One region of the Bacillus sp. JJ1562 genome, then DNA from elsewhere that is predicted to be linked to it. Evidence: riboswitches for the same ligand, from Rfam matches in the RefSeq annotation. Region 1 holds a riboswitch; the other holds the start of a gene.
What was found. A riboswitch is a leader RNA that binds a small molecule or an ion and turns the genes downstream of it on or off. The one in region 1 is predicted to bind S-adenosylmethionine.
Positions count from the first base shown of each region.

Region 2: another riboswitch for S-adenosylmethionine. It lies ahead of V7097_RS14480 (Fur-regulated basic protein FbpA); the one in region 1 lies ahead of V7097_RS00210 (aliphatic sulfonate ABC transporter substrate-binding protein).

Region 1 covers NZ_JBALOQ010000002.1:23,089-28,743, reverse strand. The annotation lists gene acsA (acetate--CoA ligase) at 1-110, opposite strand, end outside; gene V7097_RS00220 (ABC transporter ATP-binding protein) at 259-972, opposite strand; gene V7097_RS00215 (ABC transporter permease) at 991-1,821, opposite strand; gene V7097_RS00210 (aliphatic sulfonate ABC transporter substrate-binding protein) at 1,870-2,865, opposite strand; SAM riboswitch class I at 2,991-3,100, opposite strand; gene V7097_RS00205 (DoxX family membrane protein) at 3,449-3,952, shown strand; gene V7097_RS00200 (hypothetical protein) at 4,000-4,149, opposite strand; gene V7097_RS00195 (aldo/keto reductase) at 4,252-5,169, shown strand; partial or broken gene ftsZ (cell division protein FtsZ) at 5,282-5,655, opposite strand, start outside.
Region 2 covers NZ_JBALOQ010000022.1:50,255-55,909, reverse strand. The annotation lists gene V7097_RS14495 (SagB family peptide dehydrogenase) at 1-532, shown strand, start outside; gene V7097_RS14490 (AMP-binding protein) at 1,043-2,596, shown strand; gene V7097_RS14485 (enoyl-CoA hydratase) at 2,657-3,448, shown strand; gene V7097_RS14480 (Fur-regulated basic protein FbpA) at 3,532-3,729, opposite strand; SAM riboswitch class I at 3,822-3,925, opposite strand; gene V7097_RS14475 (RrF2 family transcriptional regulator) at 4,157-4,612, shown strand; gene V7097_RS14470 (YezD family protein) at 4,623-4,760, shown strand; gene V7097_RS14465 (sulfate ABC transporter substrate-binding protein) at 4,899-5,655, shown strand, end outside.

The DNA of each region.
Region 1 (5,655 bases):
AATTCCTTTTTGATTTCCTCCCAGGAAAAAGACGTGCGAACCTTATCATAATTATGAAGATTATAGTCTCCGTCAAAAGGTTTTATGAAATCTAATTCTGTGGCTGTCAATTCATCTATCCCCTTTCAATCAAATGCGCCTTGGCGTATTTGCGCCCGAATTTTTCGAGCAAGCTCGAAAAATTCCTTTAAAAAATCGTGGCATCCGCCGGAGGCTTTAACTTTATTCAGTAGAAGCCAGGGCTTCTGCTGAATAAAGTTAACTTAATAGTGCTAGTATTTCTGCCTTCATTTCTGCTAACTTTACATCCCCACGGGACCTTGGCTTTGGTTCATTAATTTGTATGGATTGATAGATTTCGCCAGGCTGCCCTTTTAACACGATAATCCGGTCACATAAATATAGGGCTTCATCGATATCATGGGTAACTAAAATCAAGGTAGATTTATATTTATCCCAAATGGTCAACAACAAATCCTGCAGTTGCATTTTAGTAAATGCATCAAGTGCACTAAATGGCTCATCTAACAGCAATACTTCTGGTGCTGTAATAAGCGCCCGGGCAATCGATACACGTTGCGCCATCCCGCCGGATATATCCTTTGGATAGTGACTTTCAAAACCCTGCAACCCAACTAGTTTTACATATTCTTGTGCCTTTTCATTTTTCTGACTATCATTCTTTAAACCAAATGCGATATTTTCGATTACTTTCAACCATGGCATTAAACGCGATTCTTGAAAAATAACTCCTACCTTTTCATGAACAGATTTGATCGTGTCACCGCTGATTTCCACCGAACCTGAATAATCCGGGTCCAATCCAGATAAGACGCGCAATAAGGTACTTTTTCCACACCCACTCGTGCCTAGCACACCAATGATTTCACCTTGTTTTGTTTCAAAGCTGATGTTTTTAAACCCCGTCGTACCGTTCGAAAAGGTTCGTGAAACATTATGAACTGCTAGCATTTTTTTCATCCTTTCAGCTTACTTCACAAAGCTGTCCTGCCAATGAAGTGTTTTTTCCTCTGTTTTCTTCAAAACGGAGTCCGTTATTTTACCTAAAATTGCAAACAGCACAATGCTTGCAATGACCGTTTCAGGAGAATATGAGTTTTGACCAACGACGAGCAAATACCCAATCCCTTGACTGGCTCCCATTAATTCAGCCGCAACTACAAACATCCATCCTAGTCCTAAACCACTTCTTATCCCAACTAAAAAGGATGGCAGAGAAGCAGGCAAAATGACCTTTCTAATTAACTCGAACGTTGAAAAATTGTAGATTTTCCCTACTTCAATCAGCTTTCGGTCAACCCCCTGAATGCCTGACACAATGTTTAAATACACCGGAAAAAACACCCCAACAGCAATTAGTGTAATTTTCGATGGTTCAGCAATTCCCATCCAAAGGATAAAAAGGGGTACCCATGCAAGGGATGGAATCGAACGGAAGGCTTGAAGCATTGGATCCAATAATGCTTCCGCGATTCGAAAATAGCCGACCAATGAACCAAATATCACAGCTGCAACTACGCCAATAAGAAAACCAAAAAAGATTCGATATAAAGTAATTCCAATATGGCCCCAAAGACTGCCATCCCCAGCGAATTCAATTATTTTCGCCAGGATGACCGTTGGTGCCGGCATAAGATGCGCTTCAAGGACACCGATATGGCTTAAAAACTGCCAAATCACAAGTAAAATGGCAGGTATGATACTTCCAAGTAGGACTACCTTTACATTTCCTGATAAAACAAATTGTGTTTTCGACTTCACCTTAATTTGCCTTGATAACGCTTCGCCTTTTGTGTTCATGTTGCCTCCTCCTTTAGAGAGGGGGTGCCACTTAGAAAAATGGGCCCCTTATTGTTTTATTACTTTTTGCGCAAACGTCGGATTAATCAATTCTTCGATTACTTTTTCCAATTCAACGTCTTTTTTGATGATATCCTGTGCTTGAAGAACCTTACCCGCTTCCGTTAATGCCTCAATTTGAGATTCCCCTGGCACCGGATTAGAAAAATCATTGCGTTCATTTAATTGCTTGTGTGCTACATCAATATCAATATTTGCTGATTTTGCAAGAATTTCTGCAGCCTCTTCCGGATTTTCTAAAACCCAAGTACGAGCCTTTTCGTAAACTTCTATGACCTTTTCAACGTAACCGGGGTATTTTTCCGCAAATTCCGAGCGGACATTTAAAGTCCCATACGTATTAAAATCAGCATTGCGATAGAAAAGCTTCGCGTCTGTTTCTAATTCAACTCTTGCCATATGAGGATCTAGTCCTGACCATGCATCTACCTGACCAGATGATAAAGCCCCCGCTCCATCTCCATGCTGTAGATTGACAATCTCAACATCGGATGGACTTAATCCTTCCTCATCTAGGGCCCGCAATAGGAAAATATAGGGGTCAGTCCCGATGGTTGCGGCGACCTTTTTCCCTTTTAAGTCACTTACACTTTGAATCTTAGAATCTTTATTCGCTACAAGTGCAGTCCACTCTGGCTTTGAATAAATATAAACGGATTCAATCGGTGCACCGTTTGCTTTTGCCATTAAAGCAGCTGCCCCTGCAGATGAACCAAAATCAGCGCTTCCACTGTTCAAGAATTCGAGGGCTTTATTACTTCCCTGGCTAAGAACAAACTCAACCTTAATTCCTTCTTCCTTGAATGCTTCCTCTGCCCAACCAAATTCTTTTAACACAAGACTAGTTGGAGAGTAAAAGGCATAATCTAATGTAATTTTTTCTGGTTTTTTGTTCCCTTGGCTAGCTTTACCTGTGCTATCGGAACAACCGACAATCCCAATTAAAATCAGTGCTGCAATAAGAAATGTACCTATGTTTTTCATATCTCGTCTCCTCTTCACTCAGTATTTTTATAGAAAAACTCAAGATTATACTAATGTAATTCCAAACCTTCATCTTTTAAGCGATAGAAAAAGCCCTCTTCAATAAGAAGAGGGCTTTTTTCCTCCTCTTATCTCTCAGGTATTTATACCTGTTGGAATTAGCACCTTTTCAAGAATAATCTTGAAGGTTGCCGGGTTTCGTAGGGCCATGTCCCTCCACCGCTCTGGATAAGAGTCTTTATTAAATTAATACGTTCCTGTTTTGCTTTATAAAAGGATTATAGTATGTGAAAAATCTAAAGTCAAACACTTTTTTAAATATTTTACCTAATTGGAATATTATTTTGAATCCAAATCGTATCCCTATACCTATGTATTCTAAGCAAAAAAAAGACGTAAAAATATATTGTGTCTGATTTGTGAAGCCTATTGCTTTTACCAGAAATCCATTGTATATTAAGAGTGTAGAAAGTTAGTGAAAAACTTCACAAACAAACTACACAAAAGCTGGCAGCTAAGCACTCATATTTTTTTACAACAACTTGTGAAGAGTTTCACAAATCAATTATAAGGGGAGATTAGAATGAGAACATTCTTAAAAGGACCTAAAATGGCAGTTATTTGGACAGTATTACGAATTTGGTTAGGTATTCAGTGGATTGAAGCTGGTTTTCATAAAATTACTGGAGGATTTGACGCAGGCGGTTTCCTACAAGGCGCATTGGCTAAAGCAGGTGGTGAACATCCCGCGGTAGCAGGCTGGTACGCAACATTCCTTGAAGGCTTTGCCCTACCAAATGTTGAAATAATCAACGTGCTTATTCCTTGGGGCGAATTCCTAGTAGGTCTTGGATTAATTGTAGGTGCTGCTACTATCCCAGCGTTACTTGCAGCAGGATTCATGAACCTTAACTTCTTACTTGCTGGAACTGTAAGCACAAACCCAGTACTGTACACAGTAACGGTTATTCTCCTATTCGCAGGCGCTGCAACTTACTACTACGGTGTAGACAGATTCGCAGTACCTTACCTTACAAAACGATTCAACGAGAAAAAAGCAACAAAAACAGCAGCAAACGTTGCGTAACTAATAAGAGTGTTCCTCCTAATCCAGGAGGAACACTTTTTTGTATTCTATTCGTCATCAATTTCGCCGTCACCAATTTCATCCTCTTCTTCGATTTCCTCGATGTCTTCGCCTTCTTCAGGCATTTCATCATCTCCGCAACCCATCAAGAAAAACATCGGGAACGACAATAGTAACAGCAGTAACATCCGTTTCATTACAAAACCCCCTTTTTTCTAGGCTTTCCTTTCAATATCGAAATATGTAGACTAGATAGTGGAGACAGTAACAGCAGTTCTAAAATTGGAGGTAAGTAAAACATGCGAAAAATAAAACTAGGAACTAGTTCACTTGAGGTACCAGTTGTTGCAGTAGGCTGTATGAGGATTAATTCTTTGGAAAAGCCTGAAGCAGAAAAGTTTGTTCAAACAGCTATAGAAATGGGAGCAAACTTCTTTGATCACGCCGATATATACGGAAAAGGTGCTTGTGAGGAAATCTTTGCAGATGCGATACATATGAATGATGATGTGAGAGAAAAAATCATTCTTCAATCCAAATGTGGCATTCGAAAAGGAATGTTTGATTTTTCAAAGGAGCATATCCTTAATTCTGTTGATGGAATTTTAAAACGACTCAATACGGATTATCTTGATGTCTTACTTTTACACCGTCCTGATGCCCTTGTTGAGCCAGAAGAGGTTGCAGAAGCATTTGACCAATTAGAGTCTTCTGGAAAGGTTCGTCATTTTGGAGTTTCTAATCAAAAGCCTATGCAAATCCAGTTACTTAAAAAATATGTGAAGCAGCCAATTGTTGCGAATCAACTCCAATTAAGCATCCCAAATGCCCATATGATTGCAAATGGCGTCACTGTGAACATGCAAGTCGACTCCTCCATAAACCGTGATGGAGATGTGCTTGATTATTGCCGTCTACATGACATTACGATTCAACCTTGGTCGCCATTCCAATATGGTTATTTTGAAGGGCCATTTCTTGGCAATGAAAAATGCCCTGAATTAAATCAAAAAATTGACGAAATCGCAGAAAAATATGGGGTATCCAATACAACGATTGCGATTGCATGGCTATTACGTCATCCGGCCAACATGCAGCCAATTATCGGAACTATGAATATAGAACGCTTAAAAGACTCTGTAAAAGCAAGCGAAGTTCAGTTAACCCGTGAAGATTGGTACAGCATTTTTCAAGCTGCTGGCTACCTACTTCCTTAATTAGAAAAGCTCAAGGCGCCCATCTATTGGCTTGTGACCCCGAGCCGATGTAGCGCCTGGAGCTAGACAAAAGCAAAGAGGCATCCCCAAAGGGTGCCTCTTTCCTTTAATTTTCTGTAAATCCTGTAGCAATTACGGTCACAATTATTTCATCCTTCAAATTGTCATTAATAACCGATCCAAAGATCATGTTTAAATCCTCATGTGTTGCTGATGAAATCACGTCTGCTGCTTCCTGAATTTCAAATAGACTTAAATTTCTTCCGCCTGTGATATTTAATATCACACCACGCGCTCCACTAATGGATGTTTCAAGTAGTGGACTATTGATTGCTTTATGAGCTGCCTCAACTGCACGCCCATCCCCTTTTGCCATTCCAATCCCCATTAAAGCTGTTCCTCTATGAGACATAACTGTTTTTACATCGGCAAAATCAAGATTTATTAAACCAGGTACAGCAATTAAATCAGAAATCCCTTGGACCC
Region 2 (5,655 bases), on a different contig from region 1:
TCAACTAGAATTGGCCACTTTACTACGAGAGGCAACAGCTTCATTCTCATATCGAAATGATTTGGACAGTGAACTAAATGAGCATAATCCCCGCGCCTCACTGTATGGCTGTTTTAATAATGTAGAAGGAATTCCGGATGGAGCCTATTTTTATGACAGGACGACTCATTCGTTACAACAGATAGAACCTGGAGACCATCGACTCAATCTGCAATACGGAATGTCTGCAGATAATGTAAATTTGATCCAAGTTCCACTCTGCTTTCACGTTGCAGGCGATAAGGATCACTACAAAACATCACTAGGCCTAAGAGGCTACCGAATCCAACAAATGGAAGCAGGTATGCTGGTGCAGAGATTACTTTTGGTAGCCTCAGCGATTGGGTGGGGAGGGCATCCACTACTTGGATTTAGTTCGAACGTATCTGATAAAATTTACAAGATGGATTCACATAAAAAAACTAGTTTAATCCAAATACCAATCGGTCCATATCGACCTCGTCCATGGTTAAGAGGTAGCTTACGTTGCTAAAACAAATTACAAGTAAATATTTTAAAAGAGCAAAGATAAAATACATTCTTTGCTTTTTTTGTTAAAAGCAACTGAAACATTATTGTATTAAGACAGGGACAAAAAATAGATGGAGGGGAGGAGGCGCTCCTGTATCCCTTACCATATATACAAATGGTTTCGTTATAAAAGTCTAATCATCCCCATGTACTACCTCGAAAAGTTCATAATTCCACTAATTCTTTCAGATTATGACTATAAAACTGTTCTTTTGAAAGATTAGTAATTTCCATTAGTACATCGTTAATTAGTAATGATTTACCGTTCCTATCACATACATATAAATATAATCAAGTATAAAGGATGTGTAGCTAGACTAGATGCATATTAGTTATATTACAACAATAGCAAATAGTTCATATAAAGTTCGTAATACGGTCAGATGCCCTTCAAAAGTTACAAGTCTGGAATTAGGAGGTAACACCAATTGAATATTCGCTAAACAATTATTCAGGAAATGGGGGAAGTTCATTGGATGTAAGTTTCTTTACAAGAAAAATGGCAAATGATTTTAATCCGTTAAATCAACGAAAAATAGCCATACAAGAAGAATCAGGAAAGTCATGGACGTATTCAGATCTGCACCGTACATCAAACGCTTATGCAAATAAGCTGATCGAATTAGGTGTACGAAAAGGAGACCGTGTGGGCATTTTGCTTTATAACTGTCTTGAATATTTTGGACTTTATTTTGCAACTGCCAAGATTGGAGCTGTTGCCGTTAGGCTTAATTTTCGGCTTTCAAGTGCTGAGCTTGAATATGCATTAAATGATTCGCAGACGAAAGTAGTATGCTTTCATTCAAATTTATCCCAACAACTAGCATCAGTTCTTCATCACGTTTCTGTTGAGCGTTTTATTTGTCTCGAAAATAGTAAAAATGGAATCCCGAGTTGGTCTGAGCCTTGGAGTATTTTGGAAAGCGGGTCATCAGATGAAGTTGAAATCAATGGTATAAAGCTAAGCGATCCAGTTATGCTGATGTATACATCTGGGACAACCGGTAGACCTAAAGGTGCCATTTGGACACATAATACAACTTACTGGTTTTCGGCTATACAGGCATTGAAATGGAAGTTTACTGGAGAAGAAATCGGAATGACCACGGGACCTCTCTATCATGTTGGAGCGATGGAAGATATTGCACTTCCAATCATGATGATGGGGGGAACGGTCATTATTACTAAAAGCCAAGGATTCGAGATTAGTAGAATACTTTCAGTAATTGAAAGTGAAAACGTAACTGATTGCTTTTTATTTCCATTTATGATTTATGAAATGCTAAATTATCTCGACCTTGATAAGTATCAGCTAAGGTCGTTAAAAACGATTTACACCGGTGGTGACTCGTTAATGCCATGGGCACTAGAGCAGTTAAAAGAGAAGTATCCGCATCTAGGGGTTGTTCAAGTTTACGGTTTAACTGAAGGCCAGCCAATTGCGGCTGCTCTCGATCCAGAGGATGTTATTACGAAAGGACATACAGTTGGAAAGCCAATGCCTCTTACAGAAATAAAAATTATTGATGATAATGGAATGCCGCTTCCTGTTGGAGAAGTCGGAGAAATTGCGATTAAAAGTCCAGGAGTTTCAGAGGGGTATTGGAGAAAACCGGAAGCAACAATGGAAACATTCGTAAATGGGTGGTGTAAAACAGGAGATTTGGGAGTGTTCGATCAAGATGGTTATATATCAATTGCAGGCCGAAAGAAAGACATGATACGAAGTGGTGGCGAAAACATTTATGCAGCGGAGATTGAAGATGTGTTATATCGTCACCCGGATGTGAAGGAAGTTACTATCATTGGTATTCCTGATCCGACATATATTGAAGCTGTATGCGCTGTTATTGTGAAGAAGGAAGGGGCCAATCTTACGAAAGAGGTTGTTATTGATTTCTGTAAACAATGCTTGGCTAGCTATAAGAAGCCTAGAAAAGTAATATTTGTTGATGAAATACCTCGTACTCCTTCTGGAAAGGTACAAAAGTACATCTTGCGAAAGCAGTATAGTGGTATGGATTAAAAAATACACAATCTTAATAACATTTAAATTCTATCTATTCAGAAAGCTGAGGAGAAATCAATGAGTAAGATTCATGTTGTTTCCTGGTCGAAGCAAAGCCAAATCGCTAAAATTGTGATCGATAATCCGCCTGTAAATATACTTAGTGCTGACGTTATCGAACAATTGAATCTTGTGATGGATGAAATTGAAAATGATTTTGAAATTAAAGTCGTGATTGTTACTGGTGAAGGCAATAGGGCTTTTGTAGCTGGAGGAGATATTAAGGGATTCCCGGATTGGATGGGAAAAGGGGTGGAGGAAGCAAAGAGAAAGTCACTCTGGCTTCAAGAACCCCTTAATAGAATTGAACGTTTGTCTCAGCCGACTATTGCTGCAATTAACGGTGCAGCATTAGGAGGGGGATGTGAACTGGCTTTATGTTGTGATCTTCGAATAGCGGAGGAACAAATTAAAATTGGGCTTCCTGAAATTAAATTAGGGTTATTTCCAGGTGCAGGTGGAACACAAAGGCTGCCGCGGCTAGTTGGCAAAGCAAAAGCAAAAGAATTGATTTTCACCGGAGAGCCTCTTACCGCAGAAGAAGCCAAACAAATAGGGCTAGTCAATCTTGTCGTTCCTAGAGGAAAATCTTTTGCAAAGGCGTTGGAACTTGCAGAATCTATTAGCAGATTTTCTTTACAAGCACTTTCTTTTGCAAAGCGTTCAATTGATATTGGCTGCGAACAGCTACTTCCTGAAGGCTTAGTCACGGAAGCTGAAAATTTTGGCCATGTTTTTCAAACAAACGATGTAAAGGAAGGCGTTGAAGCGTTTATTCAAAAAAGAGAACCCCAATTTACCGATAAGTAAGCTATAAATTTTTTGGTTCCTCCAATGGAGAGAATCATAGGCTGCAATGTATTGAAAGGCAGCCATGTCTGTTTTTTAATATATTAGAAATTTTTCCACCTTAAGGATGAATGATTAGAGTGTGGATGTACATCAGTTTGAGCTTTAAAATATGCATATTCTAAGTCGGATAAAGTTAACTCAAAAAGGTGTTTTCCACCTTTTTTATATTGGTCAAGCTCAAGCAATTTACCAATTAAATCGTTTCGTCTTTTTTCAACTGAATCTCTTAATAAACTCATAATAAAATCCTCTCCCTTTTATAATATTTTTCAATAAATACCATTGAAAAGATAAGGAGAGGATTTTTTAGTTTGGTTGTGGTCGTAACCTCAACTTATCTTTCAAGCTGTAAGCTTGCAGGATTTAGCACAGTATTCTTATGAATCTGTTGCTGAGGTTTCATAGGGCCAGACCCTCCACCTCTCTTGATAAGCATTTCATATAAAATTTTTTCTTAACTATACCTTATAGTTTAAACCGATAATTCCGATGTGTCTACTGTAATTTATGCATAAAAATTAATTTTATGTGACATTTAATCACGAAGGGCATATATCTATAATTATCTAAAATCTGAATTTGGTAGGTTCTGTCCTTTACCGATTGAGATTTATTATTATCATTGAATGTTGACTGAAACACTCAACAATAAATGGAGGCGAGGCATTGAAAGTATCGAGTAAGGGAGAATACGCATTAAGAGCTCTACTTCTGCTTGGTAGCAATCAAGGAAAGGTATTAGGAATCCAGCAAATATCAGAAAAGACTTTAGTTAGCAATCAATATCTAGAGCAAATCTTACTTCAATTAAAAAAGCTAGGATATGTAATGAGTAAACGGGGAGCAAAAGGTGGTTACCAGCTATACAAGGAACCGAAGAATATTAATATTGGCGAAGTTATTCGGGATTTAGAAGGACCTTTGTCACCTATGAGTTGTGCTTCATTAACAAAATATGAACCTTGTCCCTTGGAAGCAGGTTGTCAATTAAAACCTTTATGGACCTTAGTGCGTGATACAATAGCCTATGTTTTAGAACGAACAACTCTTGAAGATTTGCTAAAAAATGAAATTGTAAAACTGGAAGGAGAGGATTTTGTTGTATTTAAAAGGCAATCTTGAAACCGAAGTAATGAAAAAAATTGCTAGTTTATTAGAAGGACTTGAGTTCGGGACGGTTCAAATAATCGTACATGATTCAAAAATAACCCAAATTGATCGATTAGAAAAACACCGAATTCCATTAAAAAAGACTGAAATAAAAAAGTAAGGAAAGTTATAGATTTTATTAATTGTTGCCAATCGGACCACCGAAGGCCCTTTAGTTCTTCCGTAAATAAAAGTTTGCGGATTACAACTAAAAGGGTTTTTTTGTTAGAAAAATTTCTTAATAATCAAAGGGGTATGAATGAAGATGAAGAAAATGATGATTTCAATGTTATCTTTGTTTCTAATTTTATCGGTAGTAGGTTGTTCCGCTCAACCTTCAACAACAAACAGTGAAGAAATTGAATTATTGAATGTGTCCTATGATCCAACTAGAGAATTGTATGAAGAATTTAATGAGAAATTTGCAGCCTATTGGGAAAAAGAAACGGGCCAAAAAGTAACAATTAATCAATCTCATGGTGGTTCTGGAAAACAATCACGATCTGTTATTGATGGATTGGAGGCAGATATTGTAACACTTGCTTTGGCATATGATATCGATGCAATAGCTGAAACGGGCAAGCTTGCAGAAAACTGGCAAGAAAGATTAGGAAATAATAGTTCTCCTTATACATCAACAATAGTTTTCTTGGTTCGGAAAGGGAATCCAAAAGGAATCAAAGATTGGGATGATCTTGTGAAAGATGGAGTCTCTGTTATTACTCCTAACCCGAAAACTTCCGGTGGTGCTCGCTGGAACTATTTGGCCGCTTGGGGATATGCTTTAGAACAATATAACAATGATACAGAAAAGGCTAAAGAATTTGTCAATAGTCTATTTAAAAATGTACCCGTTTTGGATTCAGGGGCACGTGCATCTACAACAACGTTTGTTGAAAGAGGAATCGGTGACGTATTAATTGCATGGGAAAATGAGGCATTTTTGGCTTTAAATGAGTTAGGAAAAGATGATTTTGAAATAGTGGTTCCATCTATTAGTATCTTGGCAGAACCAC